4 regions of the Afipia sp. P52-10 genome follow, and region 2 is predicted to be linked to each of the others. Evidence: predicted binding sites of a transcription regulator. Region 2 holds the regulator's gene; each other region holds the start of a gene.

Region 1 (7,397 bases), on a different contig from region 2:
AGTCGCCGTTGGATTTAGCCTCACCTTCTTCATCGTGCTGACCAGTACGGTGGCCGGAGGCCGGGGCGTCAATCCGGATCATGTCACGCTGGCGCGCACGCTCGGCGCAAGCGAGTCGCAGATCTTCCGCAAGTTCGTGCTGCCGAGCGCGGTGCCGGTGATCTTCAACGGGCTGCGTCTCGGCCTCGTGTTCGCGTTGCTCGGCGTGATCGGCGCGGAGATCCTCGCCTCCGAGCACGGCCTCGGCCAGACGCTGTCGGTGCTGGCGGCGAGCTTCAAGACTAATGGCGTGTTCGGCATCATCTTCCTGTTGTCGCTGATTGGCGTGGCGATCAGCTGGGGGATGACTTCGCTGGAAAATCGCCTGCTGCGCTGGCGGTAACTACTGGATCACAGAGGACGTCTTGCGTGATGCCCGGCCTCGTGCCGGGCATCAACGTTTTGCGGAGCGCACAGCAAGGCATCGGCGGGGGTGATCGATGAGAGAGCCCGGCCGTCATGCATCCACGTTCGGTCGACTGAACCACATCAGCCGATCGCAAACTTGCCCGCAAACAGCAGCGCCAGCACCAGCACCGCAGGCTTCGCCTCCGCAATCTTGCCCGAGATGAGCTTCGCCAGCGCATAGGTGATGAAGCCGAGGCCGATTCCAGTGGCGATCGAATAGGTCAACGGCATCGCGATCGCAGCCACCACCGCCGGCGCGTATTCGGTAACATCGTCCCAGTTCATCTCGGCGAGTCCGCGCGCCATCACGCAGGCGACATAGAGCAGAGCCGCCGACGAGGCATAGGCCGGCACCATGCCTGCGAGTGGCGCGAAGAACAGGGCCAGGAGAAAGAACAGCGCGACGAACACCGCCGTCAGACCGGTGCGGCCGCCGGCAGCGACACCGGATGCGCTCTCGATATAGCTCGTCGTGGTCGAGGTACCGATCAGCGAACCGAACATCGCGGCGAAGCTGTCGGCGATCAACGCCTGCTTCATACGCGGCAGATTGCCATCCTGATCTGTCAGGCCGGCACGATGGGTCACGCCGATCAACGTGCCGGCATTGTCGAACACGTCGATGAACAGGAACGAGAACACGACGATGATGAACGTCAGTTCGAACGCACGCGAGAAATCGAGTTGCAGCAATGTCGGTGCCAGCGACGGCGGCAGCGACACGACGCCGCCAAAGCTCGCGAGCCCAAACGGCAGGCCGAGCAGCGACACGGCCAGGATGCCGAGCAGCGTACCGCCGACGACATGGCGCGCATTCAACGCGACGATCAGCACGAAACCGAGCAGAGAGAGGACCGCGGGCAGGTGATCGAAGCCCGTGAGCGGTCCGAGCGTCACCAGCGTCACCGGATGGGCGACGACGATCTTGGCCTGCTCCAATGCGATGATGCCAAGGAATAAGCCGACGCCCGCGGAAATCGCGAACTTGAGGTTGCGGGGGATCGCGTTGATCACATACTCGCGGACGCGAAAGATCGAGAGCAAGAAAAACAGCACACCCGAGAGGAAGACGGCTGCAAGCGCCTGCTGCCAGGTATATTTATAGCCGAGGACGACCGTGAAGGCGAAGAACGCGTTCAGCCCCATGCCGGGCGCCAACCCGATCGGATAGTTGGCGTAGAATGCCATCACCAGGGTCGACACCGCGGCGGCGATGCAGGTGGCGACGAAAACCGCGCCCTTGTCCAACCCCGCAGCACCGAGGATCGTCGGGTTGACGAAGACGATGTAGACCATCGTCAGGAACGTGGTGAGACCAGCGATGAATTCGGTGCGAACTGACGTGCCGTGCGCGCTCAGCCCGAACTGGCGTTCGAGAAAACCGGTCTTCTGTTCCATATTGCCCTCGCAGCCGCTGCTGTGAAGCATAGAGCCGCTGCCACCGGGCGCGAGCCACGTGGGCGGTTTTCCACTGGAGAGAGGCTCTATTTTGCTGCGCCGACCTGCTGCTGCGGCCGGATGATTGCCCAACCGATCCGCAACATGGGCTGACGGCCGTTCAGATAACGCGAGAACGTGCGCGGCACTTCCGGCACCAGGCCGGGAAAACGACGAGCGATATCCTCCGGCGGCGTACCCGCGGTATCGGCCGCACGCCAGACCACCACGCCGCCGCTCTGCCGGAAAGTCTCGAGCGTGAGCCACGGCGTCTTTTCCGGCGTCGCATCGAGCAGCAAACGCGGCCGGCCCGGCGCGGTCACGCTGATTAGTGCGGCAAGCTCCGGATCGCCCGCGACCGCGCGCAGCGGCTGACCGGTGCGGCGCTGGAAGCTATCGCCGAAGAACGTACCGATGGCGCGCGCGGGAAACATCGTCTTGATGTCGGTTGCGGCAACCAGTGGCTGCACCAGCGTCATCCCGAGAAGGTACAGCGCTGGCGCGGCAACGATCCAGAGCCAGAGCGTGCGCAACAGGCGCTGCCGGCGGAACGCGATCAGATCACCGGCGGCGACCACCGCCGCGAGACCCGACAGCAGCAACAGCGTGCCGCCGCCGCCGAGCAGATGCGGCCAGCCGAGCAGCGCCGACGCCAAGCTGAACAGCAGCGCCGGCACAACCGCAAAACCGTAGACGAACGGCCGCGCCAACGGATCGATCGGCGGACGGTAAATCACCGGCGCACGCGTTTCGGCGCTATTGAATCGGCGCGCATTGACGATCCCCAGCAGCGCAATGCCGGCGAGCGCCAGCAGCAGATAACCCGCGAACATCGCCCAGCGCCAGAGCCATCCTTCCGGCGCCGATACATCGGACAGCGCAAACGGCGAACTCGTTCCCGTGCGCCACACGTAAACCGCATAAGGCAGCACCAGTACCAGCACGACCACGGCCGCCAGCGCCGCATCGGCCGAGGCGAGCGCGCGCCGGCCACGCGCGGTCCCCAGCGCAAAAGTGATCAACAGCACCAGCAGCGGAACTGCCGCATTGGTGGTGAGCAACAACAACCCCGCGGCGATCGACAGCGAGAACCATGCCCTCCTGAGGCCTTCCAGCACCCGCCAGGCCCCCAGCAGCGTCAGCCCCCATAACGGCTGGGCCAAAATCTCCGGCCTGAACTCGACCTGCGGAAAGGAGAAGGTCAGGACCGTGGCCGTCAGCAGCACCGCGACCACGGCCTGCTGCGGGCCGACGATCGCGCTGCCGAGGCGGAAGACCGCCAGGAACGCGACGGCGAAACAGACCTGCGACAGGAGATAGAGACCGAACACATGGTTTCCGGCGAGACGGAAGACGATGTCCGCGAGCCAATAGGCCAGCGGCGGCTCGTTACCGACGCCCATCATGTATTCCCGGCCATAGGCCAAACTCATAGCCAGGTCGCCGGGCGGACTCGCGTAAAGCAAGGACGGGATGATCAGCCACAGCATCGCCTGCGCCAGCACCGCGACCCAGAACATCAGCACGGGCCGCACACGGATCAGTTCGACGATCAGGGAGGTGAAACGCATGGCAGGCCGAAATGGTGGGATCTGCTCATGGGACGAGCCCGTTGAGTCGCCCCATGATCTTATCTGTTTGCCTGAGCGCGATCCTTTCGGAAAGCCCGGTTTCCACGTCGCACCAACGCGGCCGTTCCGGTTCGATCATGCCCCATCCATGTTGTCTGTAAAGCGCAGGCGCGTCGCAGCAACAGAACAGGCCAGCGACATCCACCGGACGACCGGCGGGCCGATACCGCACCGAACCGTCAAACGGAGGCGAAGTCGTCCGCGCCCTGCAGCAGCGCGGCCACCGGAGCAAATAGACGGCGGTGATGCGCGGTGGGTCCGAGGCGGCGCAACGCTTCCAGATGCGCTGGCACGCCGTAGCCCATATGGCTTTCGAAACCGTAACCCGGATGATCGACGGCGAGACGGCACATCAGCCGATCGCGGGTCACCTTGGCGACGATCGACGCAGCGGCGATCGAAGCAACGATCGCATCGCCGCCGATCACCGCCTCACACGCGCAGGCTACATCGATTGTGTCGCGGCCATCGACGAACACATGCTCCGGCTTCTCGGGCAGCGCCTGCACCGACTGCGCCAGCGCCCACAACGACGCTCGCAGAATGTTGTCGCGTTCGATGCGAGCAACCGAAGCAACCGTCACCGAAACAGCGGCGGTGCGGCAAATCTCCTCGAACAGTTCTTCGCGGCGTTCGCGCGTCAGCTTCTTCGAATCGTCGAGGCCCTTCGGCACGCAGGCGGGATCAAGCACAACGGCAGCAGCCACCACCGGCCCCGCGAGCGGCCCGCGGCCCGCCTCATCGCAGCCGGCGACGATGCGAAGCCCCTTGGTCAGTAGCGCGCGTTCACGGCGGAAGGTCGGCGCCTGCGCCCGCTTCGCACTAGGGCCTTTCACGCCCTTGCTCTTGGCGTCGGCGCCTTCGGCGTCGGCCCTCTTGGCGGCGCGCATTCTCGCCTTGCCGGCGGGGCTCGTCGCCTCGCCTGCGTCCGCCGCCAACTTTGCTGCTGCTCGAATCATGCGGCGATGGTGGCGAGGCCTGCCGTCAATCGCAACCCGTGTCTTGGGCCGGACCTGGGGTTATCGCCGCAATTCTCGCCACCGGGGCGGCGATGCCTGTCTCTCCCGGTCCAGACAGTGCCGGGAACCTCAGAACAGACTGAGCTGACCGCCGCCGTTCTGCGGCCGAACGAAGTGCTCCGTCGTCAGCCGCGCCGGCTTCTTGTTCAGCCCGAGCTTGCCGCAGGCGATCTCGAAGCGGCGGCCGATCATCCAGGCCATCGGACCGGTTCCCTTCATCCGCACGCCCCACTGCGAGTCATAGTCTTTGCCACCACGGACATCGCGGATCATCGTGAAGACGTGCCGGTATTTGTCGGGATAGTTGGCGAGCAGCCACTCGCGGAACAGGTCGCGCACCTCCAACGGCAGACGCAGCAGGATATAGCTCGCCTCCTTGACGCCGATATGCGCCGCCGAGTCGAGGATGCGTTCCATCTCCGCATCGTTCAGCGCCGGAATGATCGGCGACACCATCACCTTCGCCGGCACGCCCGCCTCGGCCAGCCGTTTCAGCGCTTCCAGCCGCCGCGTCGGCGTCGAGGCGCGCGGCTCCATCGCCCGCGCGAGTTTGGAATCCAGCGTCGTCACCGAGAGGCCGACCTTCACCAGATTGCGCTTGGCCATCCGCTCCAGGATATCGAGGTCGCGCACCACCAGCGCCGACTTCGTGACGATGCCGACCGGATGCGATACGCGATCCAGCACCTCGAGGATGCCGCGCATGATCTTCAGGTCGCGCTCGATCGGCTGATAGGGATCGGTGTTGGTGCCGATCGCGATCATCTTCGGCTGGTAGTCAGGATGCGCGAGCTCCTTCTCCAACAGCGCTGGTGCGTCATGTTTGGCGAACAGCTTGGATTCGAAGTCGAGCCCCGGTGACAGACCGAGATAAGCGTGGGTCGGCCGCGCGAAACAATAGACGCAGCCGTGCTCGCAACCGCGGTAGGGATTGATCGAACGATCGAAGCCAATGTCCGGCGAGTCGTTGCGGGTAATCACCTTGCGCGCGCTGTCGGCGCCGACCGTGGTCTTGAAGGGCGGCAGATCCTCGATACTCTGCCAGCCGTCGTCGAAAGCGACCCGCGCCTCCGCCTCGTAACGGCCACTCGCATTCGACTGCGCGCCCCGGCCACGCCGACGTTCGCTCTCGACTGCAGCCTCATGCTGCGGAACGACCGTTTCCGCTCCCGCCGCTTTCTTCCGCCGCAACGATGATACCGACTTGCTCATGGGACCAGGACCGCGGCGCGAGCCGCGCCCCTCTCATTGATAAGGGCCAGCAGCCCTCCGAGGCGCCCTGCACCACTTTGCCGGCAGCCTCCGGGCCTGAACTCACCATATCACAGAATGAGAACATAACAAGAACATAAGCAATTGCGCCAGAGCCCCATGCGAGGATCGATGAAATGCTCGCAGCCTTGTGATGGCGGGCGCAACCGCGAGCCTTTCGGGGGAACCGCGCAATGACCAGCTCAAGGCCGACATCCGGACGGCTTTGCGGCCTTCCGTCATTGCGAGGAGAACAAGTCATGCGTTCATTCATACTGGCAGCAGCCCTGACAGCCGGCGCGCTTCTGGCCGGCACCCCGGCGACAGCCGAAACCGAATATCCCTATTGCACCAGCGGCGGATGGGGCACCGACGGCAGTTGCAGCTTTGCGACGCTCCAGCAATGTCAGGCTTTCGTGCGCGGCGTCGGCGGATCCTGCGTGCTGAACCCGCGCGTCGCGCAACGTTCGAATCCGAACAACGCGATGGCAGGCCCGCGCCGAATCAGCCGCGACTGACGCGGTCCGGACGCGGCACCGCCGACTGCCTGCAATCGAGGCAGATTTCGGTTCCGACAGGTGATAACAGTGCGGTCCTTGACAGTTCCATGACGTGACGGACCGCCCATGTTAAGTGTCATCGTATTGGCTGACGGCGACGAGCGCAGCGTCGTCATGACGCTTGCAGCGCTCGTGCCGGGCGCCGCAGCGGGCCTGATCCGGGACGTGCTGCTGGTCGATCGGGAATCGAGCGCCGCAATGGAGCGTGTCGCCGACGTGGCCGGCTGCCACTATCTGGTCCAGCAAGGGTCGGCAGGCGCGAGGCTCAGCAAGGGCGCCGAAACCGCCCGCTCGAACTGGCTGTTGTTTCTGCGGGCCGGCGCGATCCTCGAAGGAAACTGGATCGACGAGCTCGGCCAATTCATGGAAAACGCGAGCCTGGCGGCCAAGACCCGCGCCGCGATCTTCCGCCACGCCCGGTCGCCCTATGCGGAAGCGCGCATGCGCGACGCGCTGAAGAGCGCCGGGCGCTGGCTGCTCGGCCCTTCGCCCGACCAGGGCCTCTTGATCGCGCGGCAGCACTATCAACACCTCGGCGGACACGACACAAGCTCCGAACGCGCCGAGAAGAAGCTGCTCGCCAAGCTCAGTCGCAAGCACCGCATCATCCTGCGCAGCCGCATCGTCGCCGGCACCTGACGGTCCATTTGTCGCGACGCCCGGCGCGGAGCCGCCGCGCCTCTATAATTGACTTACTCCACAATTTTGTTGATAAAGTCAAATAGTAGCGAGGTGCCACATGGCGAAGCAGCAAGCAACCAGGACGCGCGGCGAGCAGGATTTAGACGGACTGCAGGCCGATGTTGCCGCCGTCCGCCGTTTCAACCGCTTCTACACACGCCAGATCGGCTTGATCGAGCCGAAGCACCTGCACACCAGCGTCTCGTTGCCTGAGGCGCGCATTTTGTATGAACTCGCGCATCGCCAGCCGCTGTCGCCAAAGACACTGGCGGACGACCTCGGGATCGATCCCGGCCAGCTTTCGCGCATGTTGCAAAGCCTGCAGCAGCGCCAGTTGCTCTCACGCAAGCCTTCCACGTTCGACCGGCGTC
Region 2 (7,397 bases):
TGGCGCATCTCGTCGAGTTCGGCGGGCGACGCGTAGCAGCGATAAGCATTGCCGGCCGCGAGCAACTGCGCGACGGCCTCGCGATGACGTTCGGCTCGCGCATACTGGTAGACGACGTCGCCGTCCCAATCGAGTTCCAGCCACCTCAGACCGTCGAGGATGGCGTCGATCGCCTCCTTGGTGGAGCGCTCGCGATCGGTGTCCTCGATCCGCAGCAGCATCTTTCCGCCGCGCCCGCGCGCATACAGCCAATTGAACAGCGCGGTGCGCGCTCCGCCGATATGCAGGAAGCCGGTGGGCGAGGGAGCAAAGCGCGTGACGATGGGTTTGGTCATATTGGGCGGAAGGTGGCTGCTGAGGGGTGGGTCGTATTCCGGGCGAAACGCGCCACGATCGCGTGGCGGGAGTTTGCATCGGGTCTGTCAGTCACCGGAAACAGACATTTCCGGCACAATTTCGGCTTGTACGCATGTCCGGCACGTTTTGCAGTGGGGGCGCCCCGGATCGCCGCACTCAATAGCGCGGACCGGTGTATAACAAAAGCTTTCGTTGCGGCGGCAGGGCTTGGCTCCGGCGGGCGGATTTGGCAGATAGACCTTCGTTTTCGAGCCCTCGTGGCGAACCTGGAATAGACTTGATGGCAGTGGCAAAGGCAGCGGACGCAGGCGCCGCAGAGGCAGGACGCGATTTCATCCGCGATATCGTTGCGGCTGATCTGCAAGCCCAGCGGCATGCCGGCGTGGTCACACGCTTCCCGCCGGAGCCGAACGGCTACCTGCACATCGGCCACGCCAAATCGATTTCGCTGAATTTCGGCATCGCCGAGGAGTTCGGCGGGCGCTGTCACCTGCGCTTCGACGACACCAACCCGGCCAAGGAGGAGCAGGAGTATATCGACGCCATCCAGCGCGATGTCCGCTGGCTGGGATACGACTGGGGCCAGAACCTGTTCTATGCCTCCGATTATTTCGAACAGCTCTACGTCTGGGCGGAGAGCCTGATCGAGCAGGGGCTGGCCTATGTCGATGACCAGTCGCAGGAGGAGATGCGCGTCAACCGCGGCACCCTGACCGAGCCTGGCAAGAACAGCCCGTTTCGAGATCGTTCCGTCGCGGAGAACCTCGATCTGTTCCGCCGGATGCGGGCGGGCGAATATCCGAACGGCGCGCGCGTGCTTCGCGCCAAGATCGACATGGCCTCGGGCAACATCAACCTGCGCGATCCAGTGCTCTACCGCATCCTGCATGCGACCCATCCGCGGACCGGCAAGGCCTGGTCGATCTATCCGAGCTACGACTATGCGCACGGCCAGTCGGATGCGATCGAGCACATCACCCATTCCATCTGTACGCTGGAATTCGAGGATCATCGCCCGCTCTACGACTGGTTTCTCGACAAGCTGCCGGTACCGTCGAAGCCGCACCAGTATGAATTCGCGCGTCTGAACATCACCTATACGCTGCTGTCGAAGCGGGTGCTCACCGAACTGGTGCGCGGCGGACACGTTTCGGGCTGGGACGATCCGCGCATGCCGACCATCGCGGGCCTGCGGCGGCGGGGCGTGCCGCCGGCGGCGATCCGCGACTTCGTCAAGCGGATCGGTGTGGCCAAGGCCAACAGCGTCGTTGATGTCGGGATGCTCGAATTCTCGATCCGCGAGGTGCTGAACAAAACGGCGTCGCGGCGGATGGCAGTGCTGCGGCCGCTGAAGGTCGTGATCGAGAACTATCCGGAAGGCCAGACCGAGGAACTGGAGGCGGTCAATCATCCGGACGATCCCGCCGCGGGGACGCGGCGCATCACCTTCGGCCGCGAGCTTTACATCGAGCAGGACGATTTCATGGAGAACCCGCCAAAGAAGTTCTTCCGCCTATCGCCCGGTTCGGAAGTTCGCTTGCGCTACGCCTATTTCGTCAAATGCCACAGCGTCATCAAGAACGCTGCCGGCCAGGTGGTCGAGCTGCGCTGCACCTATGATCCGGAAACCCGTGGCGGCAACGCGCCGGACGGGCGCAAGGTGAAGGCGACCATGCACTGGGTCCCGGCAGCCAATTCCGTGCAGGCGGAGGTTCGCGTCTACAACCAACTTTTCACCAAGTCCGCGCCGGACGCGGCCAATTTCGCCGCCGATCTCAATCCGAATTCGCTCGAGGTGCTGCGCGACGCGCGGCTGGAGCCGTCGATCGCCGAGAGCAATTCGCTGGAGCCTATGCAGTTCGAGCGGCTCGGTTATTTCACGCGTGATCCCGACTCGAAGCCGGGTCACCCGGTCTTCAACAGGACGGTTGGTTTGCGCGACACCTTCGCCAAGGAGGTCGGCGGCAAGACCTGAGGCCGCCGGCTTGCTACAGTGCTGCCAGTCACGGGACGTGACGGGAGTTTTGCGTGGTCGAGCGGGGCAGAGGGCAAAGCAGGGCTTGGGTCTGGCGTCCGAACGCCACGGCATGGGCGTGGGGCTGGCGTGAGCTTCCCTGGTTTGCTGCTGCGATGGGCGGTTTGGACCGCTTTGCCGCGTGGATTCGGCGGCAGCTCGCTGCCGAGCGCGCCCGCATGCAGCTTCTTCCATGGATCGCCATCGCGTTCGGTGCGGGCGTCGCTGCCTATTTCGGAGCGGCGCGGGAGCCGATCGCCTGGATCGTCGCGTCGGTGGCTGCAGCGCTTGTAGCGACCGCATTCGGGCTGCGTCGCACCGGTTGGTTTCCGGTCCTCGCGCTGATTGCGGCAGCGGCCACGGGGTTTGCCACTGCGAGCCTGAAGACCATACGGATTGCGCATCCGGTGCTCGCCAAACCGGTCTTCGCAGTAACGATGAGCGGTTTCGTCGAGGTGCGCGAAGAGCGCGAGCGGAGCGATCGCTTCGTGCTGCGTGTGGATCGGTTCGAGCCCGCGCGCTCGAGCGATCTTGCGGTCACGCCGGAGCGGGTCAGGCTTTCGGTCAAGAAAGGCACCGCGCCGGTGGTCGGCAGTTACGTTGAACTGAAGGCGCGACTGTCGCCGCCGTTCACGGCGCTGCGCCCCGGCGGTTACGACTTCGCCCGCGACATCTACTTTCAGCGGATCGGCGCATCGGGATTCGTGCTGGGCGCGATCAAGCCGCTCGCGAAGCCCGAAGAGGGTGGCTGGGGGCTGCGCTATGCGGCGGCTATCAGCAGCATGCGCGATGCGATCGATGCGCGCATTCGCCAGTCCCTTTCGGGCGACGTGCGCGCGATCGCGACGGCGCTCTTGACCGGCAAGCGCGATGCGATCTCCACGCCCGTCAACGAGGCGATGTTCGTATCCGGGCTTGGCCACGTGCTGTCGATTTCCGGCTATCATATGGCGATCGTCGCAGGTGCGGTTTTCTTTGCCGTCCGCGGGCTGCTGGCGCTGTTTCCCTCGCTGACGGTGGGTTTTCCGATCAAGAAATGGGCAGCGGCTGTGGCCCTCGTTGCTGCGGCCTTCTACCTGTTGCTATCGGGGGCGGAGGTGGCGACGCAACGCTCGTTCCTGATGACGGCCATCGTGCTGCTCGCGGTGATGGTCGATCGCCGCGCCGTGACCTTCCGGACGCTGGCTGTCGCTGCGCTCGTGGTGATGCTGATCGCGCCGGAGGCCCTGGTGCATCCGAGCTTTCAGATGTCGTTTGCCGCAACGCTCGGACTTGTCGCGCTGATGGATCGCGAACAGCCGCTGTTCTCCGTCTCCGACGACATGGCGGTCCCGCGCTGGGTGTTGTGGGGCGGCCGTGAGATCGTGATCCTGCTGCTGGCCTCGCTGGTCGCGGGCCTGGCGACGATGCCCTACGCGGCATTCCATTTCCACCGGGCGACCCCCTATGGCGTGCTGGCCAATCTGGCGGCGATGCCGATCGTGTCGGGATTTGTCATGCCGGCAGGGTTGCTCGGACTGCTGGCGATTCCGTTCGGGTTCGACGGCATCTTCTGGACGATGATGGGCTGGGGTATCCGCTGGATGGTCGCGGTCGCGCAGTGGGTAACGGCGTTGCCCGGATCGGTCGGGCGCGTTCCCGCGTTCGGGATGGGCGCGTTGCTATTGGCGACTGCCGGGCTCGTCGCCATGGCTCTGTTGAAGACGCAGCTTCGTTGGGCGGGGGCCGCTCTCATGCTGATTGCGGCGTCCATCGTGGGGGTGGCCCAGCAGCCAGATATTCTGATCTCCGCTGACGGACAAAGCGTGGCGGTTCGCGCCGCCGATGGCCGCATGCGGCTGATGCAAACGAAGAGAGACGCATTTGCGGTGCGCGAGTGGCTGGCGGCTGATGCCGACAGACGGGCGCCGGATGACGGCACGCTGACAGACGGCATCGGCTGCGATGCGGCGGGCTGCGTCGCGCAGTTGGCGGATGGGCGCAAAGTTGCGCTGACGATGCGTTCGGACGGTTTCGCGGACGATTGCGAAAAGGCGGCAGTGATCGTCACGGCCCGTCAGCCGCCGAAGGCGTGCCAGACGATGGTGTTCGATCGCGAGCGTCTGGAGCGTGAGGGCAGCGTCGCGCTTTATGCCCGCGCCGGAGACTTCGCCGTCGAGGTCGTCAGGCCGGCCGGCAGCGACCGGCCATGGGCGCGTCAGGAAGCGCAAACCACTGTTCTTACCAGCGAAGCTGAGGCTCCCTTATCGGCAAACAGAACGTCGCCAGCAAGCGAAGCGCCACGTCCGGTCGATGCAACGCCCTCGCCGGATGCGTTGCCCCCTGAGGATCAGTAACGGCGGAACAGGCTGACCAGCTTGCCTTGGATCCGCACACGGTTGGGCGGCAGGATGCGCACCTCGTAGGCGGCATTGGCCGGCTCGAGCGCGATCGAGGCGCCGCGACGCCGGAAGCGCTTCAGCGTGGCCTCTTCCTCGTCGATCAAGGCGACGACGATATCGCCGGTGTCGGCGGCATCAGTGCGTTGGATCATGGCGACGTCGCCGTCGAGAATCCCAGCTTCGACCATCGAGTCGCCACGCACCTCCAAGGCGTAGTGATCGCCCGAGCCGAGCATCTCTGGCGGCACGTTGATCGTGTGGCTGCGGGTCTGCAGGGCCTCAATCGGCGTACCGGCGGCAATCCGTCCCATCACCGGAATGGCGACAGGGCGCCCGCCGTCGTCCTCGGAGGCCGTGCGGACCACCTTGCCCAGGTTGCCCTCGATGACGTTGGGGGTGAAACCGCGCCGGCCATTCCCGACGAAACCGCCTGCAGACTGTTCCGGCAGCTTGATGACCTCAATGGCACGAGCCCGGTTTGGCAGGCGGCGGATGAACCCACGTTCCTCGAGCGCCGTGATCAACCGGTGGATGCCGGATTTGGAGCGCAGGTCCAGCGCGTCCTTCATTTCGTCGAAGGAGGGCGGCACGCCTGCTTCCTTCAACCGTTCATTGATGAACCGCAAAAGTTCATACTGCTTGCGCGTAAGCATCTCGACCAGTCCCCCGAAATGATGTCGGCCCAATCCGGCTGTGCGCGAACGTGGGCCAACCCGGTTTCGATCGTTTCCCGTTCCAGCCTGAGACAAGGCCTAGAAACAAATCATGAACAGACACTATATGTTCGATATGTGTTCCGCAAGCTCTTAATTTCCGGTCAACGTCTGGAAAAATCCTAGATCGGGAGCTGCAGAATCCGGCATGGGGTGCCCGCGAGAGCCGCCGGGGCGTGGGGCGGCCGGATGATGAGTGCATCAGCGCGGGTGAGATTCGCAAGCAGGGAGCTGTCCTGATGGTTCACCGGCGTCGCAATCGGCACGCCACCGGGACGCCACGCCAGCGAGGCCCGCAGATAGTCCTCGCGCTGGTCATTGGCGGGCAGGTCCTGCCCGAGCGCGGCCTCGCTAATCGGCCAGGCGACATCCTGGCGACCCGACAGGGCGCGGATCAGCGGCGCCATGAACAGGATGGCGCACACGTAGGATGAGACCGGATTGCCGGGCAGGCCGAGCACGCGCAGGGAACCGCGGCGGCCATGCATCATCGGTTTGCCCGGCCGCATCGCGATCTTCCAGAAGGCCATGTCCACGCCTTCGGCCTTCAGCGCCGTATGGACAAGGTCGTGATCGCCGACTGAGGCGCCGCCCGTCGTGACGAGCACATCGACGCCTGCGTCGATCGCGCGGTGGATCGCTGCGGTCGTCTCAGGCAGCGTGTCGCGGGCGATACCGAGATTGATCACGTCTGCGCCCTCGTGACGCGCCAGCGCCCGCAGTGCATAGCCGTTCGAATAGACGATCTGGCCGGGGCCCGGCGCCGTGCCAGGCATGACCAGTTCGTCGCCGGTGGCGAGCAGGGCGACTTTCGGACGGCGGTGGACGGGCAAGGTCGGATGATTCATCGCCGCCGCAAGTGCGAGATCGCGATCCCGCAATCGGTGCGAGGCCTTCAGCAGGACCTCGCCGGTGCGGAAGTCGATCCCGGCGCGGCGGATGTGCTTGCCCGGCGTCGCGGCTTCGTTCACCGTGACCGTCGCGCCATCGCGGACCGTATCCTCTTGGATCACCACCGCGTCGGCTCCCGGCGGGATGACGCCGCCGGTGAATATCCGCACCGCTTCGCCCGGATTGACGATGCGGTCGAAAGGGCGTCCTGCGGCGACTTCCCCGATGACGTTCAATGTCGCGCCTGTAATGGCGTCGACGGCGCGCACGGCATAGCCATCCATCGCCGACATGTCGTCCGGCGGCTGCGTGCGCAGCGCCTTGATGTTCTGTGACAGCACGCGGCCTGCTGCGTCCTCCAGCGGGAGGTATTCCTCCGGCAGACCCGCTGCTCCTTCGAGCACTGACCTGATCGCGTCGGCGAGCGGCATCAACGCCATGGCGTCATCCCTTCACCTTGAAGTGGCCGGACTTGCCGCCCTTCTTTTCGACCAGATGGATCGCTTCGATGCGGATACCGCGATCGGCCGCCTTCACCATGTCGTAGATCGTCAGGCAGCCGACCGAGACGGCGGTCAACGCTTCCATCTCCACACCGGTTTGGCCGGAGACCTTGACGGTGGCGCGCACACGACAGCCGGGCAGCTTTGCGTCGGGCTGGATATCGACTTCGACCTTCGACAGCAGCAATGGATGGCAGAGCGGAATCAGTTCGTGAGTGCGCTTGGCAGCCATGATCGCGGCGATCCGTGCGGTGCCGAGCACGTCGCCCTTTTTGGCATTGCCTTCGAGGATCAGCTTCAGCGTCGCTTTCTGCATCACGACAGCGCCTTCGGCGACAGCGATCCGCTCGGTCGAAAGCTTGGTCGAGACGTCGACCATGCGCGCCTCGCCCTTGGCATCGATATGCGTGAGGGAGTTCGGCGCTTTGGAGCTCCGCGCCATCGGTTTAGCGTCTGCCAGTGGCGCGGCCGGCTTCGCGTGCCAGCAGCGTGCGGGTGGCCGCAGTGACGTCGGTCTGCCGCATCAGACTTTCGCCAA
Region 3 (7,397 bases), 560 kb from region 2:
GCTGTAGCGATGCAATGCGGTTGCCGCATTTCAGCGCTGGGCCGCTCGCACGAATGCGGCGAGTTCGCTGTTGAAGCGCGCCGCGTCTTCGTGAAACGGCGCGTGGCCGATACCTTCGTACAGCGATAGCTTCGCTCCGGGAATGTGCTTCGCGCCGTGTTCGCCCATCGCAGGAAGGATGAGCTGATCCTTCGCACCGTAACTCAACAGCACCGGCACATTGATCTTTGCCAGCAGGTCGTCGGTATTCAAGGAGCGCCCGAGAACGAGCTTACGCACCTGCGGCGGGACCACCATGTTGTAGGCGAGAATCGTTTCGAATTCGTCCACCGTCGGCTGCCGCTCGAAACAGGTGCGGACAAAGCGCGCGGTGGACGCGATGTTCGTCGCCAGATCTTCGTTCAACATGCCGCCGAAATGCGATCGCCCTGGCCCCATGAACGCGCTGTCGCCGGACAGAACCGCGCCGACGAAGTTCACGCCGGCAATGCCATCCGTCCCCGACGCACGCAGATAGTCGGTGATGACACGGCCGGCATAGGACCAGCCAACGACCACGGGACGTTTCAGGCCCGCAGTCGCAATGACCGCCGCGACATCCGCAGCCCAACGTGCGTTGTCGGCGTAACAGGCCGGGTCCAGCGGCTTGTCCGACGCGCCGTGGCCGCGCAGGTCGAACGCGACCATGCGAAATTCGGAAGACAGATTCGGATCGCTGAACTGCTTCGTCCAGGAGAGATGCGATTGATTGAAGCCGTGGATCAGCAGGATTTCGAGACCTGCCGGATTTCCCGTCTCATGCACAGCCAGACGAACACCGTCTGCCGATGTCACACTCAGCGCTTTCACCGCATATCCTCCCTGCCGTTTTCAGGCAGACTAGGACATCTTCGGTTCAGAGGGAATCAGAACTGAAGCGCTCGGTTTTCGAATTCCTATCGAGTTTAAGTCTCTCATCGAACCAGCGCGTTGTCCTCACGCGAACGCCTGATCGCCCGCCGGCGCTTGCCCGATGATGCCTGCGCAAAGCCGATCGCTTAGGGCTAGCTGTCGGGCGTCCCTCAGATCGGCCGGCTCGCCAAAAAAGCAGCGGGCACTGCGTGACATCGGCAACTCAATGCCCCGCAGCCCCCGCTGTTTCTGCGAACTCAAGTCCAAGAATCCAACAAGAACTCAAGCTGTCAGTAAGCCGATTGTCCGGATTGGAGAGGACGGCTTCAGGTCCGCCCTCGCCTGGCATCAAACGGCTTATTCTTCGCCATCATCATCATCGTCCTCGCCCTTCTCGGCGGCGAGGATCTGATCGGCAATGAGACCTGAGTTCTGACGGATCGCGGCCTCGATCTTAGCCGTCATATCCGGGTTGGCCTTCAGGAAGGCCTTTGCGTTCTCGCGCCCCTGGCCGATGCGCTGACTATCATGGGAGAACCAGGCTCCCGATTTTTCCACCACGCCCGCCTTGACGCCGAGATCGAGGATTTCGCCCATCTTGGAGACGCCCTCGCCATACATGATGTCGAACTCGACCTGCTTGAATGGCGGTGCCAGCTTGTTCTTAACCACCTTGACGCGAGTCTGGTTGCCGACCACCTCGTCACGCTCCTTGATCGCACCGATCCGGCGAATGTCGAGGCGCACGGACGCATAGAACTTCAAGGCGTTGCCGCCGGTGGTGGTTTCCGGCGATCCGTACATCACACCGATCTTCATGCGGATCTGGTTGATGAAGATCACCATCGTATTGGATTTGTTGATCGACGCGGTGAGCTTGCGCAGCGCCTGGCTCATCAGCCGCGCCTGCAGACCCGGCAGCGCATCGCCCATTTCGCCTTCGAGCTCGGCACGCGGCACGAGCGCAGCGACCGAATCGATGATCAGCACATCGACCGCCCCGGAGCGTACCAGCGTATCGGCGATCTCAAGCGCCTGCTCGCCATGGTCGGGCTGCGAAATCAGAAGGTCGTCGATGTTCACGCCAAGCTTGCGGGCATAGACCGGATCGAGCGCGTGCTCGGCATCGACGAAGGCGCAGATGCCGCCGCGCTTTTGAGCTTCAGCCACACAATGCAGCGCCAGCGTGGTCTTGCCGGAAGATTCGGGTCCGAAGATTTCGACAATACGGCCCCTCGGCAGACCGCCGATGCCAAGCGCGATATCGAGCCCCAGTGAACCGGACGAAATCGCCTCAATCTCGATCTTGTCGCTCTTGCCGAGCTTCATGACCGAGCCTTTGCCGAACTGACGCTCAATCTGAGAGATCGCGGCCGACAACGCCTTCGACTTATCCATGGACGAACCTTCGACGATACGCAGAGCTGGCTGGGACATGAAAGAGCGCTCCTTATGAACGGGATTCGCCGCCCCGACAATGAAACGGCCGATCGAGCTGACAGAAGCTTTGTACACCATCTGTTCTATGTTCGCAATATGTTCTTTTCGCTTTCTCAGCAGATATATACCCTTAGGACATGTAACATGAATCGGTGTATATGTCGTCTGCCACAACTAGCCCTAGAGGGCTGTGGGAGACGTTGAAATGGGAATTGGACGCTTGCTACCCGCCGCTTTGGGCATCGGGATTCCGACCATGATGCAAGTGGGCCCCGACGATGCGATCCTAAATCTTTGCAAATGGCCGCGAAAGCTATGGCCCGATCTTCCGCAAAATTGCCTACCGGGGATTTCTTCTGTTTGGCTTTACGTTGCCGCTGGGCTTTTAATTATAGGTAGTATCTTGTGGTTTGCTTGGCCTCATCTCCCAGCAGTCAGACGACGTAATGGTTCAACGCGAATAAAACCTGAGCAAGACGGTCCTATTCAATGGACATGGGATTTTATTTTAGCGGCGCGCTGGGTTGATCCAGGAATCCAAATATACGGGTTTCAGGCGATAGGACAAAATACATCAAATGAATTTATCTCAGGCATCGGCGGCTTTGTGAGATCGGATATTACCGGACGCCAATTTCCAATTCTCGTTCGCGACCGTAACGAATTAGTCCCCACAGCGGACTATGGCATTCCTGCCAAACATCAATTCCATTTGGGCGCGAACTTTGTCGACACTGGCGGCTTCACCCCTACGCGATTTTTACAAGATTTTGGACGGCTGACGTTCTCATTCGAATACAATGGCAAAACTTATAAGCGCCATTTTACTCATGATGAGATCGCATCGGAGATCAGGCGGGCGGAGGATTTTTTGCGTCCTAAGGTTTCTCCGTCTCAGGCTGGTGTTCGTCGAATTTCACACGAGCCATCCGTTAACGCGGCTATTCCGTTCGTAAAATTGGAGCGAACATGGCGCCCAGCAACAGCAGCAGAGGACATTGTTTCTTGTTTTAAAATCACGGCAACTAGTCACGCATCAGACGTAGCTTTCATAGCTCGCTATGCTGAGGCAATACATTATATCAGTTCCGTCGAGTGGAAGTGGTCTGGTTCACTTCGCATCAACCAAATTGCGCAGATATTTCCTTCCGAAAATTGGGAAATAGAAGCCATCAGAAGGCCGCGATCTGGGAAAAATATTGTCATTCTGTTCGACAAAATAACGCACAAGATAAGGGATGATGCCCTCATACTGATGCGGTTGGATGTCGTGAGTAGTGGTCGCACCGAACGTATCCAGTTCGCCTATCACTTAAGATCCATTAACGGCGCGAACCTTTTAGACCCGGTACATCTTGATGATATTGCCTACATCAAGGGCATCGATCCCGACAATGCGGAGGCGAGATGAAACCGACGGGCCACAACAATAATCGTTTCGATCAGCTTCTACACGCGATGGTCACTCGACCCGTACCTTCGGAAGCGCCTGCAAAAGAAGCTCGAACATCAGGCCGGGCTGCTTCCGCAAGTTATGGCGATACTCGAACTCGCGCAGGTAAAGCTGCAAGTGCTTCTTCGAAACCCAAACGTAAGTCCCGTTAATCCCGCGCTTTACCTGAGACCAGAACGACTCGATTGAGTTGGTGTGAACGTCGCCGCGAACGTATTCCTTCGCAGAGTGATCGACGGCTTCGTGATCGTAGCCGTATTTTTCTTTCAGCAGTTTGAAGTTTGACGCTTCATCCGTGTGAATGCGCGAACCTTCTTTCACAAACCGGACGATGTGCGGCAGAATGTGAGCCTTGGTGCGGGCTTGCACGACGCGGGTAACAACGTCACCGCCGCGCTCGATCATGCCCATGACAATCGCCTTGTCGTCTTTGCCCTGCTTGTCCTGCCGCCAACGAAGGTTTCATCGGCTTCGACTGTCTTGCCGGGACCGCCCATCGGGGCGTCGCCGTCCACGTAACCCATATAGAGCCGGATCAGATGGCACATACGCCACGCGGTCTTGTAGGTCACACCTAGCTGGCGCTGCACTTCCTTCGCAGCTACGCCGTTTCGCGTCTCGCAGAACAGGAACATGACATAGAACCAATCCCGCAGGCTGGTGCGGGTCTTTTCGAACGGCGTCCCAGCGGTCGGGTACACCTGATAGCCGCAATGCTCGCACTCAAACGAGCGGCGGTTTTTGACGCGGTAATAGGTCGCCTGCTTCTGACACTTAAAGCAGGTCAGGCGCTCGCCAAACCGGGTGCGCATCAAGTGCGTCAGGCAAGCATCTTCGTCGGGGAAACGCTTCTGAAACTCTCGGATTTTTGAGAGCTTTTGGGCCATTTCTTTCGAACCTCCCCAGAGAATATATGCACTGTACTCCGGTTTGTTCTACATGTCCAGAGGGTATATATCCGGTTTCAACGCAACTTGCGGCTTCGGCAGCATGCTCGATAATCCACCACAGTCCCTCACAACCCCGATGGCGCGGCGGAAGCCTGCCGCAATGCGAGCGCCTCCTCGATCGCCCTGCACCACACGCAGGCCATGCGCGACGAGCGCGAGTCGGCGCGGCCCTTGATCAGCACCTTGTCCCAGCGGCTCATGCTTTCCGGATCGGGATAGAGGCCGAACACCACCTCATGCTCGGCGATGATCCGCCGCAGCTCCTCGGCGCGGTTACCGGCCCTTCTCAGCCGCTCGGCCGTCGCATCCGCCAGTCGAGCGAAATCCTCATCATCCATGTCGTCGTCACAGGTCCTCGTTGATAGGCAGGACCATAGGTCGTACCAGCGCGAAAACAAGCCACGGAGTGAGTTCCCGCTCGCCGGATCTCGGGCTTTGCTGTATAAGTCGGCAGCTTCTTCTCGATGCAAGAAGGAGCTATTCCATGAACGATCTGTATGTTTGGCTCGCAAGCCAACACGCCGGCCTGCAGACCTTCAAAACCTTCCAACAAAAGCTCGCCCACCTCGCCGCTCGCAATCCGCAGCAGCGTGCTGCCTGCCGGTTGCTGCATGGAACGATCGATCGCTACATCGAGGCGTTCGACGAAGCGCCGTTGCCCTTTACGGTGGCCGCCCGAGCCCACAGCCGACTGCTCCATGCAATCGCCGAACTCAATCCATCGGCAGATGCGACCGAGCAACTTGCCGAGCTCAATCGGCTCGCCGAGCTGACGCTGACGCGCTGAAATCGACGGATGGAGGAACGCCCTGCGACTGCGCTCGTGTAGCCAAGTCCACGGCAGTCACCGGCCACGATGACTGCCGTCTTGCTATGCGCTAGCAGATTTTGCCGTTGCTGCAGTTCCCGCGCGCGATATCCCGCAGGCTCCAGTCGATACTGCTCAGCAAGCACCCGAGGTGAACGCCGGTAGCGGCTTCAGCACGGGCCCGGTGCATTGGCCCAGAGACCGAGCGATCAAGCGAAGCAACATTTTCGTCGTCCGATCGTTCATCGGTCCCCCTCCTCGCTTTCGGCCTCATCGCCGATCCAAGAACGATAAGATAGCATCGGACGACGTCTGCGCCGAAAGCCGCATTGGCCGCGCTAACGCACCGTGACAAAAGACCCCCCATGATCGGAATCCACGACCTTCCCCTGTTCATCGGCGCGGGCCTGCTCCTGAACGTGACGCCCGGCCCCGATACGGCGCTCGTCATCGGACAAAGCTTGCTGCATGGCCGTCGCGGCGGCATGTTGGCGGCCCTCGGCGTCGGCGCAGGATGTTTCGTCCATATCGGCGCAGCAGCAATCGGCCTGTCCGCCGTGATCATGACCTCCGCCGTCGCGTTCTTGGTCATCAAATGGATCGGTGTCTGTTACCTCTGCTACGTAGGCGCGCGGATGCTGTTCAGCCGCGAGCACGCCGCGATACAAGACGTTGCGCGGCAATCGCGCTCTTCGCTTGCGATCTTCTGGCTAGGCTTCTTTACCAACGTCCTCAATCCGAAGGTCGCGCTGTTCTTTCTCGCCTTCCTGCCGCAGTTCATCGACGTCGAGGCACCAAACAAAGCAGCGGCCTTCGCGCTGCTTGGCGTGATCGTCAGCGCGACCGGAACGCTCTGGCTGCTCGTAGTCGCTTTCATCACCTCGATGACCAGCGCGCGCCTTCGCGCGGACGCTCGCATCAAGCGCTGGCTGGAGCGAACGCTCGGCGCGATGTTCCTTGCGCTCGGCGCGAAGCTTGCGCTGAGCAGTCGCAACTAGCGTTACCGGAGAATGCAGAGCGTGCGGCCGGCAAGATGAAAGGCCGGCCTCAGGTCGATTGCAGGTGCCGCCGCACCGCAGCGACCGAGTTCCCGACTTCGGCGATCGCCTTGAGCAGATCGTCGCGCGAGATGTTGAGACGCTGCGCCCATGCGTCCGTGGCCGACACATCCTTGGTGTCGATCACCGGAGCGGGCCTGACGTTGCTCAGGACAGATGCCACCGTGACAAGCCGGATCATGATCGCCGAATTTACCACGTCGAGTGCGGATCGCGGCCGCAGCGCGTCGTCAGCGTTAACAAGTCGTTTGTTGGCTGACCTTTGGTCATCGTTGCTGACCTATTTTGCGCAAATGGCGGCACAAAGTGAGACCTACGTAATTCGCCGGATGGACAGCCACACTTACGTTACTATGTGCAACGACTCGCGATGCGTTATAACTTTAAGACGAATCGCTTCGCGGTTCGGATCCGGTTCTCCAGGATGAGGAGATCGACCATGAACGGCCCTAACGATGTGGCCGCGTATATTGGCCCCATTTGTGCAGAAATGCGTAAGCTTGCGGTGAATGCCGACCTGGCGTTTCTCGCCTATCTTCTCGAAATGTCGGCGCTTGAGGCGGCTAAGATCGAAAGCCAAACCAGATTGGAGATATCACAAAGGCCACACGTAGGAGGCAAACCAGCGTTGGTTTGATAACTCGCTTACACGGGCCGGTCTTCGGCGGTGCCGTGCCGCCGATCGAATCCGACATGTCAGCCCCTCATGTGAGCTCGGAGCTGAACCGCATCGGCTCCGAAACTTCGATCGGGCTTTGTCTATTGCGCCGCGATGGATCCCCATGGGATGGCGCACT
Region 4 (7,397 bases), on a different contig from region 2:
ATGGCGGAAGCATATGGCAAACTGATGGGGCGGCCGGGCATTTGCTTCGTTACGCGCGGGCCGGGTTCAATGAACGGCAGCCATGGAATTCATATCGCGGCGCAGGACTCCACGCCGATGATCATGTTCGTCGGTCAGGTCGAGCGCGGCATGCTGGAGCGCGAGGCCTTCCAGGAGCTCGATTACAAGGCGGTGTTCGGCTCGATCGCCAAATGGGTCGTCGAGATTGACAGCGCCGAGCGTATCCCAGAACTGGTGGCACGGGCCTTTCGGGTTGCAATGCAGGGCCGGCCGGGGCCGGTGGTGGTGTCGCTGCCGGAGGACATTCTCACTGAAGCTGCAAGCGTGGCCGATGCACCTCGCGTCGAGCCTGCGGATACGATTCCCGCCGACGATGACATGAGGCGGTTGGGCGAGATGGTGAAGGCGGCGAAGCGGCCGTTCATGATCGTCGGCGGATCGCGTTGGGATGCGCAGGCCTGCAAATCGGTTGCAGATTTTGCCGCGCGTGCCGGTATCCCGGTGGCGGCCTCGTTTCGCCGCGCCCAATTGTTCCCGGCCGATCATCCGAATTTCGCTGGCGATCTTGGCATCGGGCCGAACCCGAAGCTTGCGGCGCGGATCAAAGAGGCGGATCTGCTGTTGCTGGTCGGCGGCCGCATGTCGGAGACCCCATCGTCAGCCTATACGCTGATCGATGTGCCGGTGCCGAAGCAGACGCTGGTGCATGTACATCCGGGCGCGGAGGAGCTGGGTCGGGTCTATCAGCCCGCACTGGCGATCCAAGCGAGCCCGGTCGCATTCGCTGCCAAGCTCGCCACTCTCGATATCGGCAATCCGCGGGGCAATGCGGAGGAGGCCGCGACGGCGCATGCGGATTATCTCGCCTGGTCGGATAACCCGCGCAAGCTGCCGGGCCGCTTCCAGTATGGTGAGGTAATGTGCTGGCTGCGCGACAGGCTGCCGGCGGATGCAATCCTTTGCAACGGCGCGGGCAATTATGCCGGTTGGATCCATCGCTTCTTCCGGTTCAAGCAGTTCGGCACACAGCTCGCACCGACCTCTGGCTCGATGGGGTACGGTGTACCAGCGGCGGTATTGGCGAAGCGGCAGCATCCGGAGAAGATCGTCATCGCATTCGCAGGCGACGGTTGTTTCCTGATGAACGGGCAGGAGTTCGCGACCGCCGTGCAGTACGGGATTCCCTTTGTCACAGTGGTGATCGACAACGGCATGTACGGCACGATCCGCATGCACCAGGAGAACCACTATCCGCATCGTGTGTCGGGAACGGACCTGAAAAATCCGGACTTTGCCGCCTTGGCCAAGGCCTATGGGGGCCATGGCGAACGGGTCGAGACGACGGAGGAGTTCGCGCCTGCGTTTGAACGGGCGCTCGCCTCTGGCAAGCCGGCGATCCTGCACTGCCTGCTCGATCCGCAGGCGATCACCGCCTCGCGCACCATCGACGAATTGCGCCAGGCGACGACGAAGACCTAAGACGAGCCGATAGCGGTGATAGAGGAGATGCCATCTGCTGAGGCATCTCCACATCATTGATTTTATTTACATAATTCATTGACGGGGAGAGCGATTGACTCTTTCGCGCAGAGGTCATTTAATAGAACAAAAGGTGAACATGTAATCGCAAACAGGACGGGCTAATCCGCAGTCCGAAAGCTTCAGGAGCGGCGCGATCATGGCTGGCGCACGCATGGATAAACTTGTGTCCGGAGAGCAGGTGGCGTCTGCCAAATTGGCCTCTCTGCGTATGGAGGTGGAGCGGCTCGAAACATCCGGAGGCGAACGCGCCAGTGAGCATGTGCCCCTTGGGCATGTCATGGCGGATACGGCGCTGAGAGGCGGGCTCGCGCTCGGGGCGTTGCACGAGGTGTTCTCCGGACGTAGCGATCAGGCTGGGACCGCAACGGGTTTCGTGCTGGGTCTCGTACGGCGGGCCACGCTGAAGCGGCGCTTCGTGCTCTGGATCAGGCAGGATTTCTCGGCGTTGGAATCCGGCGATCTGGCGATGAACGGTTTTGCCGAGCTTGGTCTCGATCCCCGTCATCTCGTCGTTGTGCGCGCGCCCCATGCGGAGATGGTGCTGCGTATCGCCGCCGATGGCCTTGCCTGCAATGCGCTCGGCGCCGTGGTCGCCGAAATCTGGGGGGAGACGAAAGCGTTCGACATGGTGGCGAGCCGTAAGCTGACGCTCGCGGCGGGCACGTCTGGTGTCACGGCACTCATGCTGCGGCTGGGCGCGACACCGCAGGCCAGCACCGCCGAAACCCGTTGGGTCGTCCGGGCCGCGCATTCGCCGCCGGTGGCTGACTGGCAGGCTTGGGGGACGCCCTTGTTCGATGCCGAGTTGGTTCGCAACCGGCACGGACAGACTGGACGATGGATCATGGAATGGACGCGTGATGAGTACCTTTTCCGCGAACGGGCGACGCATTCTCAGCCTATGGCTGCCGCGTCTGCCGACCGACCGCTTTCGCCGCCAGCAGGCCCGCAATGGCGCCGCAGCGCATGACATTGCCTCTGCGCCGCTGGTTGTCGCAGCGAAGGTTGACAACGCCTGGCAGGTGACCGCGTTGAACGATGCTGCGGCCAGCCAGGGATTGGTGCCGGGCATGCCGCTGGCGACCGCACGGGCCATGTTGCCGGCGCTTGCCGTCATCGATGCCGATCCGGCCGCCGATGCCGAAGCGCTGGGAGCTATCGCTGATTGGTGCGATCGCTTCACGCCGTTGGTCGCGCTGGATGGTTGCGACGGATTATTTCTCGACATTACCGGTTGTGCGCATCTGTTCGGCGGTGAACGGGCAATGCTGCAAACGGTCTGCGCGGCGCTGTCGCGGCAAGGTCTGATCGTCAATGGCGCGATTGCCGGTACGGCCGTGGCTGCGCGTGCAGTCGCACACAGCAAGAGATGCGAGGTTGTCGCATCGGGCGAAGAGGCGAACGCTGTGTCGTCGTTGCCGATCGCCGCTCTTGGCGTCGATGATAGGATCGTACGCGGGCTCAACCGGGCCGGATTGAAGACGATCGGTGATGTCGCAAGCCGTATGCCGGCGGAGATCACGGCCCGCTTCGGAGCCGACGTCACCAGCCTCGTGCAACAGGCATTGGGGCTTGGCGACGCGCCGATCAATCCGCGCAAACCGGTACCGGATTATGTTGCAGAGCGCCGCTTTGCCGAGCCCGTGATGACGCATGAGACCGTCGCGGCGACCCTTGCATCATTGGCGCAAGTGCTGGTCGAGACGATGGAGCGGCACGGCAAGGGCGCACGTCTGCTCGAAGCGAGCTTCTTCCGTACCGATGGTGCCATGCGCGCGATTGTCGTCGAGGCTGGGCAAGCGATCACGCGTGCAAGCGTGGTGCAGCGTTTGTTCGCCGAGAAGCTCGCCGCATTGGCCGATCCGCTCGATCCGGGCTTTGGCTTCGACCTGATCCGTCTGGCCGCGATTCGTACTGTAAGCGTTGCCGCGGTTCAGCATGGCTTCGATACAACTGCGAATGAGGAGGCTGATATCGGCGAGCTGGTCGATCGGCTGGCGGCGCGGGTCGGGCGGCAGCGCATCGTTCGCTACCTGCCGCAGAATACACATATTCCCGAGCGTGAGTCTCTTGCCGTGCCTGCGCAAGAAGTCATGCGGCTTGCCGCCGAATGGCCACCCCCCATTCCGTACGAGCCGCCATTGCGTCCCTTGCGGTTGTTCGACCGACCAGAGGAAATCGGCGTGATGGCCGATTTCCCGGATGGACCGCCGGCGCAGTTCCGTTGGCGACGGCATCTGCATGTTGTCTCGCATGTGGAGGGACCCGAACGCATCGCTATGGAATGGTGGCATCATCGCAGCGGTGCGCCGCACGCGCGAGACGATGCATTTGCACGGATGCATCCGCCGCAAGGTGAGATCGAAGTTGCGCCGATCGACGGCAGTCTGCTGACCCGTGATTATTTCCGTGCCGAGGACAAGGATGGTGGCCGCTACTGGCTCTATCGGGAGGGGATCTATGGGCGCGAGGTCGCAACGTTCCGCTGGTTCATGCATGGATTATTCGCATGAGCTATGCGGAGATTGGCATAACGACGAACTTTTCATTCCTGCGCGGTGCATCGCATCCGCAGGAATTCGTCCATCAAGCGGATTTATACGGTCTGCACGCCATCGGTGTTGCAGACCGCAATACGCTGGCTGGAGTTGTTCGCGCCTATGGAGAATCGAGAAACGTCAAGCTTTTGCATAAGCCGAAGTTCCTCACCGGTGCGCGCCTTGTCTTCGTCGATGGTACTCCGGATATTCTCGCCTATCCGAAAGACCGCCATGCCTATGGCCGGCTCTGCCGTATCCTGACCGAAGGCAAGCTGCGCGCGGATAAGGATGAGTGTATCCTGCGGCTCGACGATCTGTTGCAGTTCTGCGAGGGACTTTTGCTTGTCGTGATGACGGCACACCGGTTCGTCGTTGCCGATACACTGCGCCTTCTCGATGTGCTTGGCCGCACGCGTGCCGAAGGCGTGTGGTTGGCTGCGAGCCTGTTTCATCGCGGCGATGACAAGCGCCGCTTGGCGCGGCTGCAACGCGTCGCCGACACGGCGCGTGTGCCGCTGATGGCCACCATCGATGCACTTTATCATGCACCCCAACGTCGCGCCTTGCAGGACGTACTGAGTTGCATCCGTGAGAAGACGACGGTCGAGAAGGCGGGGCGGCTTCTTGAAGCCCATGCCGAACGGCATCTGCAGCCGCCGCAGATGATGCGCAAGCTGTTTCAGGATTATCCGGAGGCTGTCGCGGAGACGGTGCGTTTCGCCGATCGCATAACGTTCTCGTTGGCCGAGCTTCGTTATCAATATCCCGACGAGCCGGTGCCGCCGGGCAAAACCGCACAGCAGCATCTGGAAGATTTGGTGCGGGAGGGCGGGCAGAAGTACTTTCCCGAAGGGATGGATAAAAAGCTGCAGGCGACCATCCGCAAGGAGCTTGATCTGATCGCCAAGCGGGAGTTCGCGCATTACTTTCTCACCGTGCATGACATCGTGCATTACGCGCGTTCGCGCAATATCCTGTGCCAGGGGCGGGGATCGGCTGCGAATTCCGTCGTGTGCTATCTGCTTGGTATTACCTCGGTGAACCCGACCGAGATCGACGTTCTGTTTGAGCGTTTTCTGTCGGAACAGCGGCACGAGCCGCCGGACATCGACGTCGATTTCGAACACGAACGGCGCGAGGAGGTGATGCAGTATGTGTTCGACCGCTATAGCCGTCGCCGCGCTGGCATCGTTGCCACCGTCATCCACTATCGTCCGCGCAGCGCCGTGCGCGATGTCGGCAAGGCGCTGGGCCTGAGCGAGGATATCACCGCGGCACTGGCCGGGACGGTGTGGGGAAGCTGGGGGGAGGCGATTGATGATCGGCAGATCGCGCAGGCGGGGCTCAATCCGACTAATCCGATGGTCCGTCGTGCGATCGAACTCACCGGCGAGTTGATCGGTTTTCCTCGCCACCTGTCCCAGCATGTCGGCGGCTTCGTACTGACCCAGGATCGGCTCGATACTTATGTGCCGATCGGCAATGCTGCGATGGAGAAGCGCACCTTCATCGAATGGGACAAGGACGATATCGACACGCTTGGCATGATGAAGGTCGATGTGCTGGCGCTTGGGATGCTGACCTGCATTCGCAAGTGCTTCGACCTCATCGCGCAGCATAAGGGCGAGCGTTGGGAGTTGGCGACGATCCCAAAGGGCGATGTAAAAGTCTACGACATGCTATGTCGCGGCGAGTCTCTTGGCGTCTTCCAGGTAGAGAGCCGTGCGCAGATGAACATGCTGCCGCGCCTGAAGCCGCGGACCTTCTATGATCTCGTCATCGAGGTCGCCATCGTTCGTCCCGGACCGATCCAGGGCAACATGGTGCATCCCTATCTTCAACGAAGGAAGATGAAGCCTGAGGAGATCGAATATCCCTATCCAAAAAATGGGGACAAAGACGAGCTAAAATCGATCCTGTATAAAACGCTAGGCGTTCCGTTGTTTCAGGAGCAAGCGATGCGCATTGCCATTGATGCGGCGCAGTTTACTCCTGACGAAGCGAACCAGCTACGCAAATCGATGGCGACCTTTCGTCATGCAGGGACGATCCACTTGTTTGAAGAAAAGATGATCCGTAACTTGACGGAGCGTGGATATCCGGAAGAGTTCGCCAAGAATTGCTTCAATCAAATAAGGGGCTTCGGTGATTACGGATTCCCGGAGAGCCATGCCGCGAGCTTCGCGCAGTTGGTCTATGTTTCCTCGTGGCTCAAGCATCATCATCCCGAGGTGTTCGCCTGCGGCTTGTTGAATTCGCAGCCGATGGGCTTCTATGCACCGGCGCAGATCGTGCGAGATGCGCGCGAGAATGAAGTCGAGATTCGGCCTGTCGATGTCTCGTTCAGTCATTCCGACAACACATTGGAGCCACCGACGTCTGTTTACGCGCAGTATCTGGCGCTGCGGCTCGGCTTTCGTCAGGTCGAAGGATTCAAGCGGCAGCCAGACGATCCGAAAGAGATTGACGCTGAGGATTGGACGCAGCGCATTCTTGCCGCACGATCACGCCGGCCCTTTGCCTCGCTGGAGGATTTCGCGCGCGATACGGGGCTGCCGAAACGGGCGCTGGTCGCGCTGGCGGATGCCGATGCGTTTCGTTCGCTTGGTCTCGATCGCCGGGCTGCCTTGTGGGCCGTGCGACGATTGCCAGACGATGTTCCGCTGCCGTTGTTCTTGAGTGCGACCGCGCGCGAACAACCGGACGAACAGGCGCGGCCGCTGCCGGCGATGCCGCTGTCCGAACATGTCGTTGCCGATTACCAAACCATCCGCTTGTCGATCAAAGGCCATCCGACGCAATTCTTGAGGCCGCTGTTTGCGCGGGAGGGGATCAAGACCTGCAAGGAGGCCACGAGCTTCAAAAATGGGGAGTTCACCCGTTGCGCAGGCGTTGTGCTGGTGCGACAGCAGCCGAGCACAGCCAAGGGCACAGTGTTTCTCACCATCGAGGATGAAACCGGAATCGCCAACATCGTGGTTTGGCCGAAGATGATGGCGCGCTTCCGCAAGGAGGTGATGGGCGCCCGTTTGATTCTGGTCGAAGGAACTGTGCAAAAGAGTGAGGAAGAAGTGGTTCATCTCGTTGCGCACAGGCTGATTGACCGCACCCATGATCTCGGCAGGCTGTCGGATGGATCGCTGGAGACGGCGGCCCTGCCAGAAGCCCACGCCGATGCCGAGCGCGCCCCCTGGCGATCCGAGCGCAATAGCAGTTCCGGTCGTCGCCATCCCCGCAACATCCGTATCCTGCCACGTTCGCGCGACTTCCATTGACGGTGCCGGAAACCCTTGT

Evidence for each region. The regulator LexA, encoded in region 2, represses DNA repair genes until DNA is damaged. The targets are predictions, from matches to a motif close to TGTTCNNNNTGTGTTCNG.
Region 1: a site for LexA is predicted at 5,866-5,883, ahead of X566_RS03465 (PA0069 family radical SAM protein). Genes of this name have one in related genera too.
Region 3: a site for LexA is predicted at 2,418-2,435, ahead of recA (recombinase RecA). Genes of this name have one in related genera too.
Region 4: a site for LexA is predicted at 1,623-1,640, ahead of X566_RS15370 (ImuA family protein). Genes of this name have one in related genera too.

What each region holds. Positions count from the first base shown of each region.
Region 1 is NZ_AZSJ01000003.1:450,101-457,497, forward strand. It holds gene X566_RS03445 (ABC transporter permease) at 1-382, shown strand, start outside; gene X566_RS03450 (NCS2 family permease) at 529-1,845, opposite strand; gene X566_RS03455 (glycosyltransferase family 39 protein) at 1,932-3,455, opposite strand; gene X566_RS03460 (ribonuclease HII) at 3,695-4,405, opposite strand; gene X566_RS03465 (PA0069 family radical SAM protein) at 4,604-5,746, opposite strand; gene X566_RS23825 (DUF3551 domain-containing protein) at 6,046-6,303, shown strand; gene X566_RS03475 (glycosyl transferase) at 6,412-6,984, shown strand; gene X566_RS03480 (helix-turn-helix domain-containing GNAT family N-acetyltransferase) at 7,085-7,397, shown strand, end outside.
Region 2 is NZ_AZSJ01000007.1:725,649-733,045, reverse strand. It holds gene gltX (glutamate--tRNA ligase) at 1-335, opposite strand, end outside; gene X566_RS20680 (glutamine--tRNA ligase/YqeY domain fusion protein) at 638-2,332, shown strand; gene X566_RS20675 (ComEC/Rec2 family competence protein) at 2,551-4,707, shown strand; gene lexA (transcriptional repressor LexA) at 4,701-5,405, opposite strand; gene glp (gephyrin-like molybdotransferase Glp) at 5,588-6,796, opposite strand; gene moaC (cyclic pyranopterin monophosphate synthase MoaC) at 6,801-7,301, opposite strand; gene trpC (indole-3-glycerol phosphate synthase TrpC) at 7,306-7,397, opposite strand, start outside.
Region 3 is NZ_AZSJ01000007.1:1,285,241-1,292,637, forward strand. It holds gene X566_RS23405 (alpha/beta fold hydrolase) at 31-849, opposite strand; gene recA (recombinase RecA) at 1,249-2,328, opposite strand; gene X566_RS24895 (hypothetical protein) at 2,537-3,742, shown strand; partial or broken gene X566_RS24520 (IS1595 family transposase) at 3,794-4,671, opposite strand; gene X566_RS23425 (hypothetical protein) at 4,800-5,072, opposite strand; gene X566_RS23430 (hypothetical protein) at 5,219-5,521, shown strand; gene X566_RS23435 (LysE family translocator) at 5,908-6,540, shown strand; gene X566_RS23440 (DUF3606 domain-containing protein) at 6,590-6,727, opposite strand; gene X566_RS24900 (hypothetical protein) at 7,040-7,237, shown strand.
Region 4 is NZ_AZSJ01000004.1:76,376-83,772, reverse strand. It holds gene X566_RS15375 (thiamine pyrophosphate-binding protein) at 1-1,500, shown strand, start outside; gene X566_RS15370 (ImuA family protein) at 1,700-2,533, shown strand; gene X566_RS15365 (DNA polymerase Y family protein) at 2,424-4,076, shown strand; gene X566_RS15360 (error-prone DNA polymerase) at 4,073-7,378, shown strand.